DNA from 2 places in the Streptomyces sp. NPDC079167 genome. Region 2 is predicted to be linked to the other one. Evidence: riboswitches for the same ligand, from Rfam matches in the RefSeq annotation. Region 2 holds a riboswitch; the other holds the start of a gene.
The links. A riboswitch is a leader RNA that binds a small molecule or an ion and turns the genes downstream of it on or off. The one in region 2 is predicted to bind S-adenosylmethionine.
Positions count from the first base shown of each region.

Region 1: another riboswitch for S-adenosylmethionine. It lies ahead of AB0P41_RS00235 (aminotransferase class V-fold PLP-dependent enzyme); the one in region 2 lies ahead of thrC (threonine synthase).

Region 1 is NZ_JBFBLO010000001.1:39,936-49,187, forward strand. Features, by position in the region: gene AB0P41_RS00205 (hypothetical protein) at 1-1,146, opposite strand, end outside; gene AB0P41_RS00210 (NlpC/P60 family protein) at 1,282-2,307, opposite strand; gene AB0P41_RS00215 (NYN domain-containing protein) at 2,599-3,960, opposite strand; gene AB0P41_RS00220 (hypothetical protein) at 3,998-4,240, opposite strand; gene AB0P41_RS00225 (rhomboid family intramembrane serine protease) at 4,410-5,159, shown strand; gene AB0P41_RS00230 (Lrp/AsnC ligand binding domain-containing protein) at 5,156-5,437, shown strand; gene AB0P41_RS00235 (aminotransferase class V-fold PLP-dependent enzyme) at 5,511-6,887, opposite strand; SAM riboswitch class IV at 7,065-7,182, opposite strand; gene trpD (anthranilate phosphoribosyltransferase) at 7,265-8,329, opposite strand; gene AB0P41_RS00245 (cytochrome bc complex cytochrome b subunit) at 8,454-9,252, opposite strand, start outside.
Region 2 is NZ_JBFBLO010000006.1:255,751-265,002, forward strand. Features, by position in the region: gene groL (chaperonin GroEL) at 1-1,359, opposite strand, end outside; gene AB0P41_RS15445 (cold-shock protein) at 1,677-1,883, opposite strand; gene AB0P41_RS15450 (MoaD/ThiS family protein) at 2,320-2,595, opposite strand; gene thrC (threonine synthase) at 2,623-3,921, opposite strand; SAM riboswitch class I at 3,940-4,067, opposite strand; gene AB0P41_RS15460 (glucosyl-3-phosphoglycerate synthase) at 4,221-5,171, shown strand; gene AB0P41_RS15465 (trehalose-6-phosphate synthase) at 5,242-6,618, shown strand; gene otsB (trehalose-phosphatase) at 6,615-7,463, opposite strand; gene AB0P41_RS15475 (DUF3263 domain-containing protein) at 7,688-7,948, opposite strand; gene AB0P41_RS15480 (extracellular solute-binding protein) at 7,963-9,240, opposite strand.

The sequences.
Region 1 (9,252 bases), on a different contig from region 2:
GCTGCTCCCCACGGCCTTGTAGAAGGCGATCAGCTCCTCCTCGCCCCACTCCCGCGCGATCAGCTCGCATGCCAGCCAGGCGCCCTCGTACGCCTGGGAGAGCTTCGCCGCGTCCTCGCCGAAGCCGAAGTCCTCGTCGGTCGGGAGCAGCGCGGGGAGGTCACCGCCCCGGACGGCCTCGGCGAGCTCCGGCGCGATCTCCGGGGCCGTGCGGCTCTCCCGGCGGTAGGCGGTCCAGTCGGCGAAGCCCTCGGAGAGCCAGACGGGCGTGGCGGCCGCGGTGTGCGCACGGGTCGCCACATGGGTGGTCTCGTGGGTGAGGACGACGCGCTGCCCGAAGTCTCCCAGCATTCCGTACGCCTGTGGATTGACGATCACCCGGTCCGCGGGCTCCCGGCCCCTTCCGCCGACCTTGCCGGTGGTGACCGCCGCTATGCCCCGGTAGCTCGCCGCGGGTGAGTCCAGGAGCCCGGCCATGTCCTCCACGGACTCCGGGACGAGCACCACGACCCGCTCCGCCCAGGGCTCCGGCCAGGTGCCGGTGACTGCGGGGACGGCCCGGTCGGCGGTGGCCGCGATCCGGCGCAGCTCCGCGGGGCGGCGGCCGACCCCGAGTACCAGGCTGTGCGTGCCCCGTACGACCTCGACGTCGCCCTGCTGCCAGAGCTGCGCCGGGGTGCCGTCGGCGGCCCGGTCGGCGGTGATGTACCAGCGGCCGCCCTCCCCCCGGCGGACCAGCTCCACCGTGCGGGAGGAGGACATGGGGGCCATGTCGTAGCCCTTGATCCGGTAGCGCAGCTCGACCTCGGCTCTCACCCGGTCCGCGCCCTCGTCGGTCACGCCCCTGACCTTGTACGCCCATGACTCCAGCGGCACGTCGGCGAGGTTGCCCAGTTCGGTGCGCTGCGCGGCCCGGAAGGAGGTGGCACGGGGGTCGAGCACGGCCAGGTAGGCATCGGTGTCGTGCTCCATGACCGCCTCGGCCCGGCGGTCCAGGGCCGCGCCGACCTCCCGCGCGGTGATGCCGGTGGCGGGGTCCCGGGGGCCGGCGCAGGCGGGCGCGAGCAGCAGAGCGGTGAGCACGGCGCCCACCGTGCTCCGTCTGCGGGTGCGCTCCCGCCGCGCGTCCTGCGTCCGAACAGCCATCGGGCCGATCGTACGGTCATACGCGGGTGTCCGGGGAGACGGGCGTCACGGAAGTGGCTCCGCCCCGCCGGTGACCTGTGGTCTCCGGCGGGGCGGGGTGTCGTCGGTGGGTGCCGCGATTCGCCCGTTCGGGCGTCAGACGCGCACGCCGAACTGGAAGGTGCCCATGTAGTCCATCGACTCGTAGCGGACCACGGCGCCGGGCTTGGGGGCGTGCAGGATCTGGTTGTTGCCCGCGTACAGCCCCACGTGCGAGGTGTTGTTGAAGAAGACCAGGTCGCCCGGCTTCAGGGCGCTGCGGCCGATCCGGACACCGTCGTTGATCTGGGTGTACGTGGTGCGGGTGATCTGGACGCCGGCCTGGGCGTAGGCCCACTGGGTCAGACCGGAGCAGTCGTAGGCGTTGGGGCCGGTGGCGCCGGAGACGTAAGCCTTGCCCTGCTGCGTGGAGGCGGCCTGGAGGGCGGCGGCGCCACGGGCGGAGGCGGGGACCTCGTTGCCGAGATCGACCCGGTCACCGGCGGCGCGGCTGGCGCGCAGGTCGTCGGCGGCCATCTTGGCGCGCTCGGCGGCCGTGAGGGTGTTCAGCAGCTTCTGGGCGTCGGCCAGCTTGCCCTGGTACTTCTTCTTGTTCTTGTTGAGCGACTCGCGGACGTCGGCGAGGTCCGCGAGCTTGCCCTGCGCCTCCTTGCGCTGCTGCGCCAGGGTGCGCTGCTTCGCCTGGATCTTCTGCAGGGACTCGGCCTGCTTGGCCGTCAGCTGGTCGAGCGCGGACGCCTGGTCGAGGAAGCTGTCCGGGTCCGAGGAGAGCAGCAGCTGGACCGACGGGTCGAGACCGCCGGAGCGGTACTGCGCGGTGGCCAGCGAACCGAGCTCGCCGCGCAGGGTGTTGAGCTCGTCCTGGCCGCGGGCGACCTTGTCCTGGAGCGCGTCGGCCTGCTTCTTGAGCTTGTCCTGCTGCTCCTTGGCGCCGTTGGCCTTCTCGGTGGCGACCTCGGCCTCGTGGTAGAGCTTGTCGACCTTCGCCTTGACCTCGCTCTTGGTCGGCTTGGGGTCGGCGTGCGCCGCCTGGGAGGTCAGGGCCACGGCTGCGGCGGCGGTCGCGGTGAGCACGGTCACGCGGGTGCGGCTCGGCTGCTTGGGACGACGGTGGGACGCCACGAAGGCGAGCTCCTTCTTCCTCGAGCCGCCTACCGGGCTGTGGGGGAAAGAATCCCCGGCTCCGTGCACGTCACGGACTCGGCGGTTCCTTCGCCGTCACCCCGGGTGGGCAATCAACCGTGCGAAGGTTCGAGGCCTGACCCTAGTGACCATCTTGTGATCAGTTCAAATCCTCACGAGCAAAATCTCGTCACACCAGGCACTTCTTTACTTTCATCACACTGCGCGTAGCGGCGACTTGACGGTACGTTCCAAAAATTCCGGCAAGTCACCCATGACTCACATGACGCATCAGACGCGCGAAAGGCGCTTCAGGAGCAAGGCGGACGCGACCGGCCGCGCACCGGCCTTCGCCACCCCGTCGGCGACCTCGCGGTCGGTGGAGACCACGACGACGGGCCTGCCCGGCGGTTCGGCGCGCGCCAGTTGCCGGATCAGCTCGTCCGCGGTCACACCCGCCTTGCTGAAGAGGACGCGGACCCCGCGGGGCGGTGCGAGCAGGACCGGGGCGGCCAGTTCGGCGCCGTCGAAGACACAGGTCATCTCGGCCCCGGTCTGCGCCGCGAGGACCGAGAGGCCGCCCAGGAGGCGCAACCGCTGCTTCTCCAGCGGCATCTGCGGATAGCCGGTCTTGGTGACGTTGTAGCCGTCGACGATGAGATGCGCCTGCGGCAGGGCGAGCAGCTGGTCGAGCAGCGCCGGGTCGGTCTCCGAAAGAGCCCTGGCGGCAATGTCCTTCGGTGACATCCGGCCGGGCTCCACGGCTTCGACGCCGTCCGCGGGGCGGAGCGAGGAGGGGGGCAGGGCCAGTTCGCGGCGGAGACCCTGTGCCGCGTCGAGCACGGTGTCCAGGAGCAGCCGCAGCCGCATGTCCTCCACCGAGCGCCCCTCCCTGGCCGCCCGGCGGCCCGCCTCGACCGAGGCCTCCGCCTCGGCCAGTCGTGCCTTGAGCCGCCGGGACTCGCTCTCGGCCGCGGAGACCTGGGCCGCGGCCTCGGCCCGTACGGCGTCGGTCTCGGCGCCGGCCTTGCGCAGAGCGGCCTCTCTGCGCTTCACCTCGCTGAGGGCGCTGCGCAGTTTGCGGTGCAGGGAGTCGGTCTCCTTGCGGGAGGCGTCCAGCTCCGAGCGCAGCCGCTCGGTGTCGGCCCTGGTCTGGCCGCGGGCGCGGTCGAGTTCCTCACGCAGCCGCTCCAGCTCGCGCCTGGTCTCCTCGTCCGCACGCTCGGCGTGCGCCCGCTGGACCTCCTCGCCGGCCGCGGCCACCAGCTTGACCCAGCCGGCCGGCCGCAGCACGTAGGCGGCCGCCGCCACATCGACGGGGTCGGCGGCGGCGGGCGAGGCGCCGGAGGCGAGGGCGTCGGCCAGCTCCGGCTGGGACTGGCCGATCCGCTCACCGATGCGCCGGCGGAACACCGGATCGCTCTCCAGGGCCGCGGCCATCGCGTTACCGGCGAACTTGGCCCGCCTGCTCGGGGTGAAACGGGCGTACTGCCGGAGCTGGGCGGGGAGTTCGCCGACGGTCAGACCGCCGAAGGCGTCCGAGACCAGCGCCACCACCTTGCGGCGTACGCCCTCGGGCAGCGGACGGTCGAGCGACTCCGCGGTGCCGTCGGCCGCGTCGGCCGGTCCGGCGCCGCCTGTCGGCTGCTCCACCATCCATCACCCCAATATGTCTGTCCGCACGGCCCCGTCAGGAGTCGGCACCGGGCCTGTCGACCAGTTCGATCTGGTCCACGGCGTTGCACCAACGACAGCGCACCGACTCGATGGTCTCACTGACCACCTCGCGCTCCTCGATACTCGACTCCCCGGCCAGGTCGAGGTGCACGTACTCCACGACCTTGGAGGAGCGCGTCACATCGAAACGGGTCAGGTTGCCGCAGAGCGTGCAGCGCCAGCGGGTCCCGTCCGTCGGCTGGGGAACCGTCGTCATCGTTGCGTCCTCTTTCGTCGTTCGTCGAGTCTCGTGCGTGCCCAGGCTTCGATCTCGCGGTGCGCCGTCGAACTGCGGATGTCCTGCCGCAACCCTACGGCCTTGCGCATACCTATCGACACGGCGAGGCGGTCTGTCCCGTTCTCGCCCGGTGCGTCATGCTCTGCACGTGACCATTCGGCGAGAAGTCCACTGGCGGAGGCGGGCCGGAGAGCTCCGGGCCGCGGCCGCGGCGGGCGGCGCCCCGGTCACGTACGGGCTGATCGCGCTCTGCTGCGCGGTGTTCCTGATCAGTCCGCTCTCCGGTTTCAACCCCGTCCACGGCAGTGCCGACGCACTGCTGGCGGCTCAGGCCGGGTACTTCGAGCGCTGGGGCGTGATCCCCGCCGAGCTCCTGGAGGGCTCGGCCCGCGCGGCCCTGACCCCGCTCACCGCGCTCTTCGTCCACGGCAGCTGGCTGCACCTGCTGGGCAACATGCTCTTCCTCTACGTGTTCGGCGCGATGGCCGAGGAACGCATGGGCCGCACCGAGTTCACCGTCTTCTACCTCGCCTGCGGCTACTTCGCCCTGGTGGCCTACGCGGTCGCGCACGCGGACTCCGACCAGACGCTGGTCGGCGCGTCGGGTGCGATCTCGGCGGTGCTCGGCGCGTTCCTCTTCCTCTTCCCCAAGGCCCGTGTCACCAGCCTCTTCCCCTTCCTCTTCTTCCTGCCGCTGCGCTTCCCCGCCTGGATCGTGCTCGTGTTCTGGTTCGTCCTGCAGTGGCTGGCGGCGCGGAGCGCGGGGAGCGGGCCGGGCGTGGCGTACCTCGCGCACGTGGCGGGTTTCGCGGCCGGGTTCCTCTACGCCTGGGTCCGGTTCGGGGGGACTAGAGTGAAGTCTCCAGCCACGGCCACTGAGGGAGAAAGCCAGCCGTGATCACCGCGATCGTGCTCATCAAAACCAGCGTGGACCGGATTCCCGAGATCGCCGAGGCCATCGCCGCGCTGGACAGTGTCAGCGAGGTCTTCTCGGTCACCGGGACGTACGACCTGATCGCCATGGTCCGGGTCGCCCGGCACGACGATCTGGCCGACGTCATCCCGGGCCGGATCAGCAAGATCCAGGGCGTCGAGGGCACCGACACCCATGTGGCCTTCCGTACCTACTCGCAGCACGACCTCGAGGCGGCCTTCGCCATCGGGCTCGACGCCTGAGACCGCGTACGGCTCCGGCCGGGGACGGGGCGAGACGCCTCCCGTCCCCGGCCGGAGCCGTGTCCGGACCCGCTCAGACCTGGGCGGCACCCCGGTCGGGGACGCAGCGGCCCTCCTCGGTGCGGTAGGTCCAGCGGGCGCCCTGGCCGACCAGCTCCCGGACGGCACCCAGGAAACGCTCGATGTGCTCGTCCGGCGTGCCGGCGCCGAAGCTCACCCGGATGGCGTTGAGCGACTTCTCCCCCGGCGCGGCCTCCGGCGCGCCGCACTCGCCCGGCTCCTGCGGCTCGCTGCCCAGCAGGGTCCGCACCAGCGGGTGCGCGCAGAACAGTCCGTCGCGCACCCCGATGCCGTACTCGGCGGAGAGCGCCGCGGCGAAGTGCGAGCTGTTCCATCCCTCGACCACGAAGGAGATGACGCCGACCCTCGGGGCGTCGTCACCGAAGAGCGAGAGCACCTTCACCTCGGGGACGTCGGCGAGCCCCTCACGGACACGGGTCACCAGCTGCTGCTCCCGGGCGACCAGCCGGTCGAATCCGGCCTCGGTCAGCGCCTTGCAGGCCGCGGCGATGGAGTAGACGCCGATGACATTGGGCGATCCCGCCTCGTGCCGGGCCGCCGTGGTGTGCCACTCGACGTCCACACCGCCGTCGGCGCGCCGGGCGACCTTACGGGAGGCGCCGCCGCCGGCGAGGTAAGGCTCCGCGTCCACCAGCCAGTCGGCGCGGCCCGCGAGGACGCCCGAGCCGAAGGGTGCGTACAGCTTGTGCCCGGAGAAGGCGACCCAGTCGACATCGAGCTCGGCGATGTCCACCGGGTGGTGGGGCGCCAGCTGCGCCGCGTCCAGCACGATGCGCGCACCGTGGGCGTGGGCGGCGGCGGCCAGTTCCCTCACCGGCCACAGCTCACCGGTGACGTTGGACGCGCCCGTGACGCAGACCAGCGCCGGCCCGTAGGGGTCACGGCCGGCCAGGGCGCGCTCCAGTGTGGCGACCGCCTGGTCCGGGGTGCGCGGGGCGTCGAGGCAGGTCACCCGGGCATCCCGCCAGGGCAGCAGCGAGGCGTGGTGCTCGGTCTCGAACACGAACACCTCGCAGTCGGCGGGCAGCGCGGCGGCGAGCAGGTTGAGGGAGTCGGTCGTCGAGCGGGTGAAGACCACCTGGTCCTCCGCGCGGCAGCCGAGGAACTCCGCGACGGTCTCGCGGCTGTTCTCGAACAGGTCGGTGGAGAGCTGCGAGAGATAGCCGGCGCCGCGGTGCACGCTGCCGTAGTACGGGGCGTAGGCGGCCACGTCGTCCCAGACCCGCTGGAGCGCCGGGGCACTGGCCGCGTAGTCGAGAGCGGCGTAGGTGACGTCTCCGCCGGTGACGAGCGGAACGGTGACATCGGCACCCAGAACCGGCAGCGGGGCACAAATGGTCTGGTCGACGGCAACGGTGGAGACAGACATGACGAACTCCCGTAAGAGGCAGGCGAGATCCTCGCGCCGGCGGCGGTGCGCGGCAGCGCGGGAACGTAAGAAAAAAGGGGGGTGCGGAGGAGGGCGTGGTGCCCTATCGCATTCGCTTGCTCACAGAAGGCTCCCTGGGACCAGGACCCCAAGGGGTGGCATCCAACGATGCCGAGGGGCCCGCGCTTGCCACAGACCTCGCTGCCTGCGGCCTGGTCTTCACCCGGGGCACCCCGCCACGGACGGAGGGTTGCCGGACAGCGGGCCGGGGCCGTAGTCGCTGTCACTCATGACCTGCGCAGCATCTTGCCATACCCACGGCGACGCGCAAGGGCGCAGTCCGCGATCCGGACTGCGCCCCTGCCCACCATGCGCGCTCAGGCGTTGCTGGCCGCCACCCAGCGCTCCAGCGCGCTCCTGGCCGCACCCGAGTCGATCGACTGCGCGGCGCGCGTGATCCCGGCCGAGAGCTGCTCGTCCAGAGAACCCTCGCCCGGGTCCAGCGCGACCAGCGCGGCAGCCGAGTTCAGCAGAACCGCGTCGCGCACGGGGCCGGTCTCCCCGTCGAGCAGCCGACGGGCCACATCCGCGTTGTACGAGGAGTCCGCGCCGCGCAGCGCCTCGACGGGGACCAGGTCCAGGCCGACGTCGCGCGGGTCGAAGGCCTGCTCACGCACGGTTCCGTCGCGGACGATCCAGACCCGCGAGGTCGCGGTGGTGGTCAGCTCGTCGAGGCCGTCGTCGCCCCGGAAGACGAGCGCCGAATTCCCCCGGTCCGCCAGCACGCCCGCGACGATGGGCGCCATCTTCGGGTCGGCGACCCCGATGGCCTGGGAGCGCACCCGGGCCGGGTTGGTGAGCGGTCCCAGGATGTTGAAGGTGGTCTGCGTGCCCAGCTCCTTGCGCGCCCTGGCCGCGTACCGCAGGGCGGGGTGGAACTTCACCGCGAAGCAGAAGGTGATGCCCGCCTCCTCCGCCACCGCGACGACGCGCTGCGGCGTCAGTTCGAGGTTGACGCCGAGCTTCTCCAGTACGTCGGAGGCGCCGCTCGCCGAGGAGGAGGCACGGTTGCCGTGCTTGACGACCTTCGCGCCCGTCCCCGCGACGACGATCGCCGACATGGTGGAGATGTTGACCGTCTTGGCCATATCGCCGCCGGTCCCCACGATGTCGACCGTACGGCCGGGCACCTCGATGGTGTGGGCGTGCTCGTACATGGCGCGGACGAGTCCGGTGACCTCGTCGACGGTCTCTCCCTTGGTCCGCAGCGCGACGGCGAAGCCGGCGATCTGCACGTCCGTGGCCTCGCCGCTCATGATGCGGTCCATGGCCCACGCGGTGTCGTCCGCGCCCAGGTGCTCGCCGCGCAGCAGGGGGGTCAGCACGCCGGGCCAGGTACGGTCCGCCACGCTGTCGCCGCCGTCCGGGGTCACAACGTTCATGGTCCGCTCCTGGGGGTCCACAGCCGGTACAAGGATGTCTCCCACCCTATCCAGGCCCGGGGACAGCGAAGAGCCCCGTCCATCGGATGGACGGGGCTCCTGCTGTGGCGGTCAGCTGAGGTGATCAGTGGTGGCCGTGGCCGCTGGTGATCTCCTTGTACTCCTCGGCGGTGGGCTTGGCGATCTGGTTGTCCTCGCCGTAGTAGCTCCTGCTGAGCCTGGCCCGCAGCCTCTGCACTGCCGACGGCTTGCGCTCGACGCCGTTCTTGTCGACCCGCGGGCCGATCTCGAGCGGCTTGTACTGCTCGTGCGCCGTGAGCGTGTGCAGCTGCTCCTGGCTGAGCGGCTCGTGGATCTCCACGAACTCACCGTGCGGCAGGCGCTTGATGGTGCCGGACTCGCGCCCGTGCAGCACCTTCTCCTTGTCGCGGCGCTGGAGGCCGAGGCAGATCCGCCGGGTGACGACGAACGCCAGGACCGGGCCGACGAAGAAGGCGATCCGTACGAACCAGCTGATCGCGTTGAGCGACATGTGGAAGTGGGTCGCCCAGATGTCGTTGCCGCCGCCGATCAGCATGACGAAGTAGATCGTCACCCAGGCGACGCCCAGTCCGGTGCGGGTCGGGGCGTTGCGCGGCTTGTCCAGGATGTGGTGCTCGCGCTTGTCCCCGGTGATCCAGGACTCGATGAACGGGTACAGGGCGAGTGCCCCGAGTACGACACCGAAGAGGACCAGCGGGATGAGCACGCCCAGGACCAGCGTGTGGCCCCAGAGGTTGATCTCCCAGCCAGGCATCACACGGACGAAGCCTTCCGCGAAGCCCATGTACCAGTCCGGCTGGGCGCCCGTGGACACCTGGTCGGGACGGTAGGGGCCGAGCGCCCAGATCGGGTTGATCGTGGCGATCGCCGAGAGGATCGCG
Region 2 (9,252 bases):
GACGGCGATCTGCTTGAGCGGGGCCTCCAGCGCGAGCTTCACGGCGTTGGCGCCCGTGGCCTCGTCACCGGTCAGGTCGAGCTTCTCGAAGACGGCCGAGGCCTGGAGCAGCGCCACGCCACCACCGGCGACGATGCCCTCCTCGACGGCGGCCTTGGCGTTGCGCACCGCGTCCTCGATGCGGTGCTTGCGCTCCTTGAGCTCCACCTCGGTGGCAGCGCCGGCCTTGATGACGGCCACGCCGCCGGCCAGCTTCGCGAGGCGCTCCTGGAGCTTCTCGCGGTCGTAGTCCGAGTCGGAGTTCTCGATCTCGGCACGGATCTGCTTGACGCGACCCTGGACCTGGTCGCTCTCGCCGCCACCGTCGACGATGGTCGTCTCGTCCTTGGTGATGACGACCTTGCGAGCGGTGCCGAGCAGGTCGAGACCGGCGTTCTCGAGCTTGAGGCCGACCTCCTCGGAGATGACGGTGCCACCGGTGAGGATGGCGATGTCGCCGAGCATGGCCTTGCGGCGGTCACCGAAGCCCGGAGCCTTGACGGCGACGGACTTGAAGGTGCCACGGATCTTGTTGACGACCAGGGTCGACAGAGCCTCGCCCTCGACGTCCTCCGCGATGATCAGCAGCGGCTTGCCCGACTGCATGACCTTCTCGAGCAGCGGAAGGAGGTCCTTCACGTTGCTGATCTTGGAGTTGACGATCAGGATGTACGGGTCGTCGAAGGACGACTCCATACGCTCCATGTCGGTGGCGAAGTAGGCCGAGATGTAGCCCTTGTCGAAGCGCATACCCTCCGTGAGCTCGAGCTCCAGACCGAAGGTCTGGGACTCCTCGACGGTGATGACGCCTTCCTTGCCGACCTTGTCCATCGCCTCGGCGATCTTGGCGCCGATCTCGGTGTCGGCAGCGGAGATGGAGGCCGTCGAAGCGATCTGCTCCTTGGTCTCCACGTCCTTCGCCTGCTCCAGCAGAGCGGCGGAGACGGCCTCGACGGCCTTCTCGATGCCACGCTTCAGAGCCATCGGGTTGGCACCCGCGGCGACGTTGCGCAGGCCCTCGCGGACGAGCGCCTGGGCGAGAACGGTGGCGGTGGTCGTACCGTCGCCGGCGACGTCGTCCGTCTTCTTGGCGACCTCCTTGACCAGCTCCGCACCGATCTTCTCGTACGGGTCCTCGAGCTCGATCTCCTTGGCGATGGAAACACCATCGTTGGTGATCGTGGGCGCGCCCCACTTCTTCTCGAGGACGACGTTACGGCCCTTGGGGCCGAGGGTGACCTTGACGGCGTCGGCGAGCTGGTTCATCCCGCGCTCGAGACCGCGCCGTGCCTCCTCGTCGAACGCGATGATCTTGGCCATGTGAAGTGGTCCTCCCGGACAGGGGTGGATTCTCCGGACCGAGTGGCGCCCGCGACGGACGGCCAGCGTGCTCAGTGGTTCCTTGCCCCACCGGGCCTGCGGGCCTCACCGGCCCGGTCCAAGTTTCTGTCACTCTCACCTGGAGAGTGCTAACGCCAATGATTAGCACTCGACCCCTTCGAGTGCAAGCGTCCCCCTCGGATGTGGACAACCTCAAGGCGTCCGGGGAGTGACGCGGACGCACGTGAGGCCCGTACCCCCGGCCGGGGTACGGGCCTCACGTGCGTGAGTAGTGTCGTCGGACGACCGCGCCGAGCTCAGCCGACGGCGAGCTTGACCATGTCCGCCTGGGGCCCCTTCTGGCCCTGCGAGATCTCGAATTCAACTCGCTGACCCTCTTCGAGGGTGCGGTACCCGTCCATCTGGATCGCGCTGTAGTGGACGAAAACATCCGCACCACCGTCGACCGCGATGAAGCCGTACCCCTTCTCCGCGTTGAACCACTTGACGGTGCCCTGAGCCATGCCTAACTCCCCTATTACTGGCCCTTGCACGAGCGCCGCACTTCGCGGGCCCGGGTCAGAACTCACCCTCCGACAGGAGAGGGTGGCGTGCGCCGGAACGCGTCGACCGCGGCCGAATGTATCTGCCCAACTGCCCTCTGCAACAGGTCAATCGGACGAGAATTCTGGGCACAGGCGACTGCCCGCAATGGGGGAATTCATAGGATTCCAGGGCAAGTCGGGCCTGACAAAGGCCACTTATGCCGCAAGGAGTTCACTTACTTTGGCTGCTTCTTGTCGCGGCCGGGCGCATTCTCATATGCGGGCGGCACGGGCAGCTGCGGGGACTTCCCCAACTGTACCGTGCTCAACCATGCAGAATGGCCCCCTCCGCTTTCCGGCGGAGGGGGCCACTGGGCTCACGTCATGCGGTCGGGCGCCGAAAGGCCCCGGGCGGTCAGCCTCCGGCGACGGCCGGAATGATCGACACACCGGCGCCGTCCGGGGTGACCGCGTCCAGGCCGCCCTCGAAGCGCACGTCGTCGTCGTTGACGTACACGTTGACGAAGCGGCGCAGCTTGCCCTGGTCGTCCAGGACACGGGCACCGATGCCCGGGTGGTTCTGCTCCAGGGACGCGATGACCTCGGAGAGGGTCGCACCCTCGGCCGGGACCTCGGCCTGACCGCCCGTGTAGGTGCGGAGGATGGTGGGGATACGGACCTTGACGCTCATGTGGGTGCCTTCCTTCGGTCTCGGGTGTCAGTTGGCGGCGGCGAGGCCCGCGTCGCGGAACGCGTCCAGGCTGGGCCGGATCGTCGCCGACAGGCCGGTCGTCGGGGCGACCGCGTCGAGCGTCTTCAGTCCGTCACCGGTGTTCAGGACGACGGTGGTGAGGGACGGGTCGAGCAGGCCGGCGTCGATCAGCTTCTTCGTCACGCCGACCGTCACCCCGCCCGCGGTCTCCGCGAAGATGCCCTCGGTGCGGGCCAGCAGCTTGATCGCGTCGACGACCTGCTCGTCGTTCACGTCCTCCACCGCGCCGCCGGTGCGCCGGGCGATGTCCAGGACGTAGGGGCCGTCGGCCGGGTTGCCGATCGCCAGGGACTTGGCGATGGTGTTCGGCTTCTGCGGACGCACCACGTCGTGGCCGGCCTTGAAGGCGGTGGAGACCGGGGAGCAGCCCTCGGCCTGGGCACCGAAGATCTTGTACGGCTTGTCCTCGACGAGACCGAGCTTGATCAGCTCCTGCAGCCCCTTGTCGATCTTCGTGAGCTGCGAGCCGGACGCGATCGGGATGACGAGCTGGTCGGGCAGCTGCCAGCCGAGCTGCTCACAGATCTCGTACGCCAGGGTCTTGGAGCCCTCGCCGTAGTACGGCCGGAGGTTGACGTTGACGAAGCCCCAGCCCTCGCCGAGCGGGTCGCCGATGAGCTCCGAGCAGAAGCGGTTGACGTCGTCGTAATTGCCCTCGATGCCGACCAGCTCGCCGCCGTACACCGCGGCCATGACGACCTTGCCCTGCTCCAGGTCGTGCGGGATGAACACGCAGGAGCGGAAGCCGGCGCGGGCGGCGGCGGCGCCCACCGCACCGGCGAGGTTGCCGGTGGAGGAGCAGGAGAGGGTGGTGAACCCGAAGGCGCGGGCGGCCTCGACGGCGATGGCGACGACACGGTCCTTGAAGGAGTGCGTCGGGTTGCCGGAGTCGTCCTTGACGTACAGACCACCGGTCACGCCCAGTTCGCGGGCGAGGTTGTCGGCCTTGACCAGCTTCGTGAAACCGGGGTTGATGTTGGGCTTGTCCGCGACATCGGAGGGAACCGGCAGCAGCGGCGCGTAGCGCCAGATGTTGTTCGGGCCCTCGGCGATGCGCTTCTTCAGCTCTTCGGGGGAGCCGCTCGGCAGGTCGTACGCCACTTCGAGCGGCCCGAAACAGGACGCACAGGCGAAAATGGGACCGAGCTCGAAACGCTCGCCGCATTCGCGGCAGGAAAGTGCCGCGGCGGGACCGAGGTCCACTGCGGAGGTATTGGTGTCGGCTGCAACTGTCTGCACGGCCATGATGGCGGAGGCCCTTTCTCCTCATCTTCCTTGCGACGTATTTCGCCACAAGACGGAATTGGCACCTTCCCCACCGTGACCTCGCGGTCGGCAGGAGGGTTGCCGGGACTTCGACGGGCCGTTCCCTCAGTCCCTCTGGATGAGCGCTATGGCACCGGACCATGGATCCGGGCGTTTATTCGCGGACCGACCCCGACATGCGAGGGTCATCCGCGTTGTTCAAGACTGTAACCGAAGCACCGGACGGTTGAGATAGTCGTCCGAACCGCGAGATGGATCACATACAGGGAGTATCGACCGTGCTGGAAGAGGTGGAACGCTGGCTGACCAGGCGTTCCTGGTCTGCTGCCGACCGCCCGCCGGACCGGCTCACGGCCGCGCGGGCGAAGGATCCGCACCGCTCGCGCGTGAGCGTGGTCCTGCCCGCGCTGAACGAGGAGGCGACGGTCGGCGCGATCGTCGCGGAGATCCGGCGCGAGCTGATGGAGAAGGTCCAGCTCGTCGACGAACTGGTGGTGATCGACTCCGGATCCACCGACCGCACCGCCGACGAGGCACGGCTGGCCGGCGCCCGGGTCGTGCACCGGGACGCGATCCTCCCCCGTATCCCCGCCCTCCCCGGCAAGGGCGAGGTCCTGTGGCGCTCACTGCTGGTGACCGGCGGGGACATCGTCTGCTTCGTCGACGCGGACCTCAAGGACTTCTCCGCCGACTTCGTCTCCGGGACCGTCGGCCCGCTGCTGACCGACCCCTCGGTGCACTTCGTGAAGGCCATGTACGACCGGCCGCTGGGCGACGCCGCAGGCCAGGGCGGCCGGGTGACCGAACTGGTGGCCCGCCCGCTGCTCAATCTGCACTGGCCGCGGCTGGCCGGCTTCGTACAGCCGCTGGGCGGCGAGTACGCGGTGCGGCGCTCCCTCCTGGAGCAGCTTCCCTTCCCCGTCGGTTACGGGGTGGAGCTGGGCCTGCTCGTAGACGCGCTGCACACGGTCGGCCTGGACGCACTGGCCCAGGTCGACGTCGGCGTACGCAAACACCGCCACCAGGACGGCCAGGCCCTCGGCCGGATGGCCGCCACGATCTACCGCACGGCACAGCTGCGGCTCTCCCGGGGCGCCCTCGTGCGCCCCGAGATCACCCAGTTCGAGCGGGGGCCCGACGGATTCGTCCCGCACACCCATGCGGTGGACACCGAGGAGCGCCCCCCGATGCGGGAGATCGCGGAGTACGCCTCGCGGAACGCGGCGTAACGGTTCTCCACGCCCGGCTCCGCGGACGCTTCACGTTTGGCGGCTTCCCGAACGGGCTAGGTTCGGGTACATGGTCTCCGAGCACGCTGCCCAGGTACTCGTCGCGTCCAACCGCGGCCCGGTGTCGTACACCCGGCGGGAGGACGGCACGCTCGACTCGAAACGGGGCGGGGGCGGGCTCGTCTCCGGCCTCAGCGCCGTCGACGACAAGCTGTGGGTGTGCGCCGCACTCGGCGACGGCGACCGCGAGGCGGTCCGGCGGGGGGTCTCCGAGCCCGGCGTCCGGATGCTCGACATCGACGCCGGGGTCCACGCCGACGCGTACAACGGCATCGCGAACTCCGTGCTCTGGTTCGTCCACCACATGATCTACGAGACGCCGGTGGAGCCCGTCTTCGACGCGGAGTTCCGCCGGCAGTGGGCCTCCTTCGAGGCGTACAACCGGGCCTTCGCCGAGGCGCTCGCCGAGGAGGCGGGCGAGGGGGCGGCGGTCCTGGTGCAGGACTACCACCTCTCGCTGGTCCCCGGCATACTGCGCGAACTCCGCCCCGACCTGCGGATCGGGCACTTCTCGCACACCCCTTGGGCGCCCGTCGACTACTTCAGGCTGCTGCCCGACGACATCGGCGAGCAGCTGCTCAACGGCATCCTGGGCGCCGACCGCGCCGCGTTCCTCACCCGCCGCTGGGCGGACGCCTTCATCGGCTGCTGCACGGAGATCCTCGGCGGCACCGGCCGCACCCGGATCGGGGTGCACGGGCTGGGCGCCGACGGGGACTTCCTGCGCCGCCGCTCCCACGAGGCGGACGTGGACGAGCGCATGGAGATCCTGCGGGAGCAGATCGGCGCGGACCGACGCACGATCGTGCGGGTGGACCGCACGGAGCTCTCCAAGAACATCGTGCGCGGCCTCCACGCCTACCGTGCGCTGCTGGAGGAGCGCCCCGAATGGCGCGAGCGGGTGGTGCACATCGCCTTCGCCTACCCGTCCCGGCAGGACCTCGCGGTCTACCGCGACTACACGGCGGAGGTACAGCGGGTCGCCGACGCGATCAACGCGGAGTACGGCACGGAGGGCTGGACCCCGGTCCTGCTCCACGTCGACGACGACTTCGCCCGCTCCCTCGCGGCGTACCGGCTGGCGGACGTGGCCCTGGTCAACCCGATCCGCGACGGCATGAACCTCGTCGCCAAGGAGGTCCCGGTCGTCTCGGACCACGGCTGCGCACTGGTGCTGTCCCGCGAGGCGGGGGCGTACGAGGAGCTGGGCGAGGACGCGATCGTGGTCAACCCGTACGACGTGTCGGCCACGGCGGCGGCGCTGCACGAGGGTCTCACGATGGACCCCGACGAGCGCGGCGCCCGCTCGAAGCGCCTGGCCGCCGCCGCGACCGCACTGCCACCGCAGCAGTGGTTCCTGGACCAGCTCGACGCGCTGCGGGCCTAGGAGGCCCGCGTGACCCGCCCGGCGACGGAGCGGAGCAGTTCCGCGACCGCCGCCGGGCCCGGCAGCAGCAGGTCGGCCCGGTCGGCGAGTTCGGGGACCTCGGTGCCGCTGCACACCAGCAGGCCGGCGGCGCCCTGGGTGCGGAGCCTCTCCACGGCGGCGTACGCGGCGAGGTCGCCGAGGTCGTCACCGGCGTAGAGCACCGTCTCGGCGCCGGTCTCCTTCACGTACTCCTCCAGCGCCACGCCCTTGTCCATGCCCGGCGGGCGCAATTCCAGGACGAGGCGGCCCGGCTCGACGATCAGGCCGTGGCGCGCGGCCAGGCTGCCCAGCGGAGCGCGCAGGGCCTCGAAGGCGGCCTGCGGGTCGGCGGCACGGCGGGTGTGCACGGCGACCGCGCGACCGCCCTTCTCCTCGACCCAGATGCCGCTGTCCGCCCCTTCCAGCACCGCGGGGAGCTCCGCCCGTACGGCTTCCACTCCGGGGTCCGGCGGAGGGGCGTGGACGGTGGCGGTGGCGGCGTCCCAGCGTTCGGCGCCGTAGTGGCCCAGGACGACGAGATGGTCCAGGCCCGGTGCTCCCGCGAAGCCTCCGTACCGTACGGCGGTGTCGGCCGGGCGGCCGGTGATGACTGCGACGGCGGCGACGCGGGGGGCGAGCGCGGAGAGGGCCGGAACGACATCGGGGTGCGCCCGGGACCGCTCCGGGTCCGGGACGATGTCGGCGAGCGTGCCGTCGAAGTCCAGTGCGACGACCGCACGGGAGGGACGGGCCAGGAGCGCGGCGAGGCCTTCGCGGCCGGCCTGGGTGGACGGGGTCGGGATGGGGTGTGCCGGATTGCCCATGGCCCGAGCGTAGCGGTGAGCAGGGCCGATGCCAGCCCCGCCGGCGTTCGAGACACAGGGCCAATCCCAGCCCCGCCGGCCTCCCCCGCCCACCGGGGCAGCATCCAGCCCCGCGGCACTTGAGGCGCACAGGACCAATCCCAGCCCCGCCGGCGTTTGAGGCGCGGGGTCCGGGGCGGAGCCCCGGCACTGACGGGAGCCAAACCAGCCGCGGCAGTCGGCGCTCAGCGCCGCCCCCGCCTCGCATCCCGCACCCGCCGCAGCCGGTTCACCGTCACCGGATCCGCCTCCAGCGCCCGCCGGTCGTCCAGGAGCGCGTTGAGCAGCTGGTAGTAGTGGACCGGCGAGATACCCAGGTCTTCCCGGATCGCGCGCTCCTTCGCGCCGGGGCCCGGCCAGGAGCGCCGCTCCAGGGCCAGCACCGCGCGTTCCTGGCCGGAGAGCGGGGCGGCGGAGTCCGCGTCGTCAGTGGGAGGGCCGGTCATATGAACCAACCTACCTACTCGGCGCTCTCCGCCTGCCGCGCCTGGGTCGCGATGGTCCCCAGCACGCTCTCCGGGTTGCCGCCGGGCTCGACCGCGGAGCCGATCTTCTCCTTGATGCTCTCGCTGGCCTGCGCCCACGACGTCTTGCCGAACGGGTACAGCTGCGAGTTCGGCAGCGCCGACAGGAACTCGCGCAGCTGCTTGTGCTTGCCGTCGGCCTCCATCGCGGTGGACGCGGTGCCGGTCACGGGCAGCAGGTCGTACTGGTCGGCGAAGGCGAGCACGTTCTCGTCCGTGTAGGCGAAGTCGAGGAACTTGCCGATCTCAGCCCGGTGGCCGTTCTGCTTGAAGCCCATCATCCAGTCCGCGACACCCATCGAGCCCTTGGTCGGCCCTTCGATCCCGGGCAGCGGGACCATGCCGACCTCGACGCCCTTCTTCTCGGCCTCCTGCATCAGCGTCGGGTGGCCGTTGAGCATGCCGACGTCGCCGTCGGTGAACGCGTCGAATGCCTTCGCCCGGTCGAGCTTCCCCGGGGCGACGGGGCCGGTGAGACCCTTGCCCACGAGGTTGTTCTTCAGCCACTTGAAGGTTTCTATGTTGGCCTGGGAGTCGATGTTGTAGTTGCCGACCTCGTCCGTGTAACCGCCGCCCCCGCTGAGCAGCCACATCAGCGTCTCCGCCTGGGACTCCTCCTGGCCGAGCGGCAGGGCGAAGGGGTAGGTCACCCCGCGCTCCTTGAGCGCGGCGGCGTCGCTCTGGATGTCGTCCCAGGTCTGCGGCGCCCCGAGGCCAGCCTTGGCGAAGAGGCCCTTGTTGTAGAAGAGCAGCCGGGTGCTGGCGACGAACGGCAGGCCGTACAGGGTGTTGTCGACCTCACCCGCGTCCGTGAGCGAGGGCAGGAAGTTGGACCCGGTGCGGATGGCGATCATCTCGTCGGCGGCGTAGAGCTTGCCCGCCTTGGCGTAGTCGGCGTACGCGCCGATCTGCGCGATGTCGGGGGCCTTGCCGGCCTTCACCATCTCGGCTACCTCGCGGTCGACGTCCTTCCAGGAGTAGACGCTGACCTCGACCTTGATGTCGGGGTTGGCCTTCTCGAACTTCCCGGCGACGTCGTCCCAGTACTTCTGGGAGCTGTTCTCCGCGTTCGTGCCGTAGTCGGCCGCGACCAGCCGCAGGGTGACGTCGCCGCCCCCGGTGTCCGAACCGCACCCCGACAACGTCGCCGTCATCCCGAATGCGGCCACCACCGCGGTCAGACCCACATAGCGCCGCTGCACAGCCTTGCCCATCCCTACCTCGGT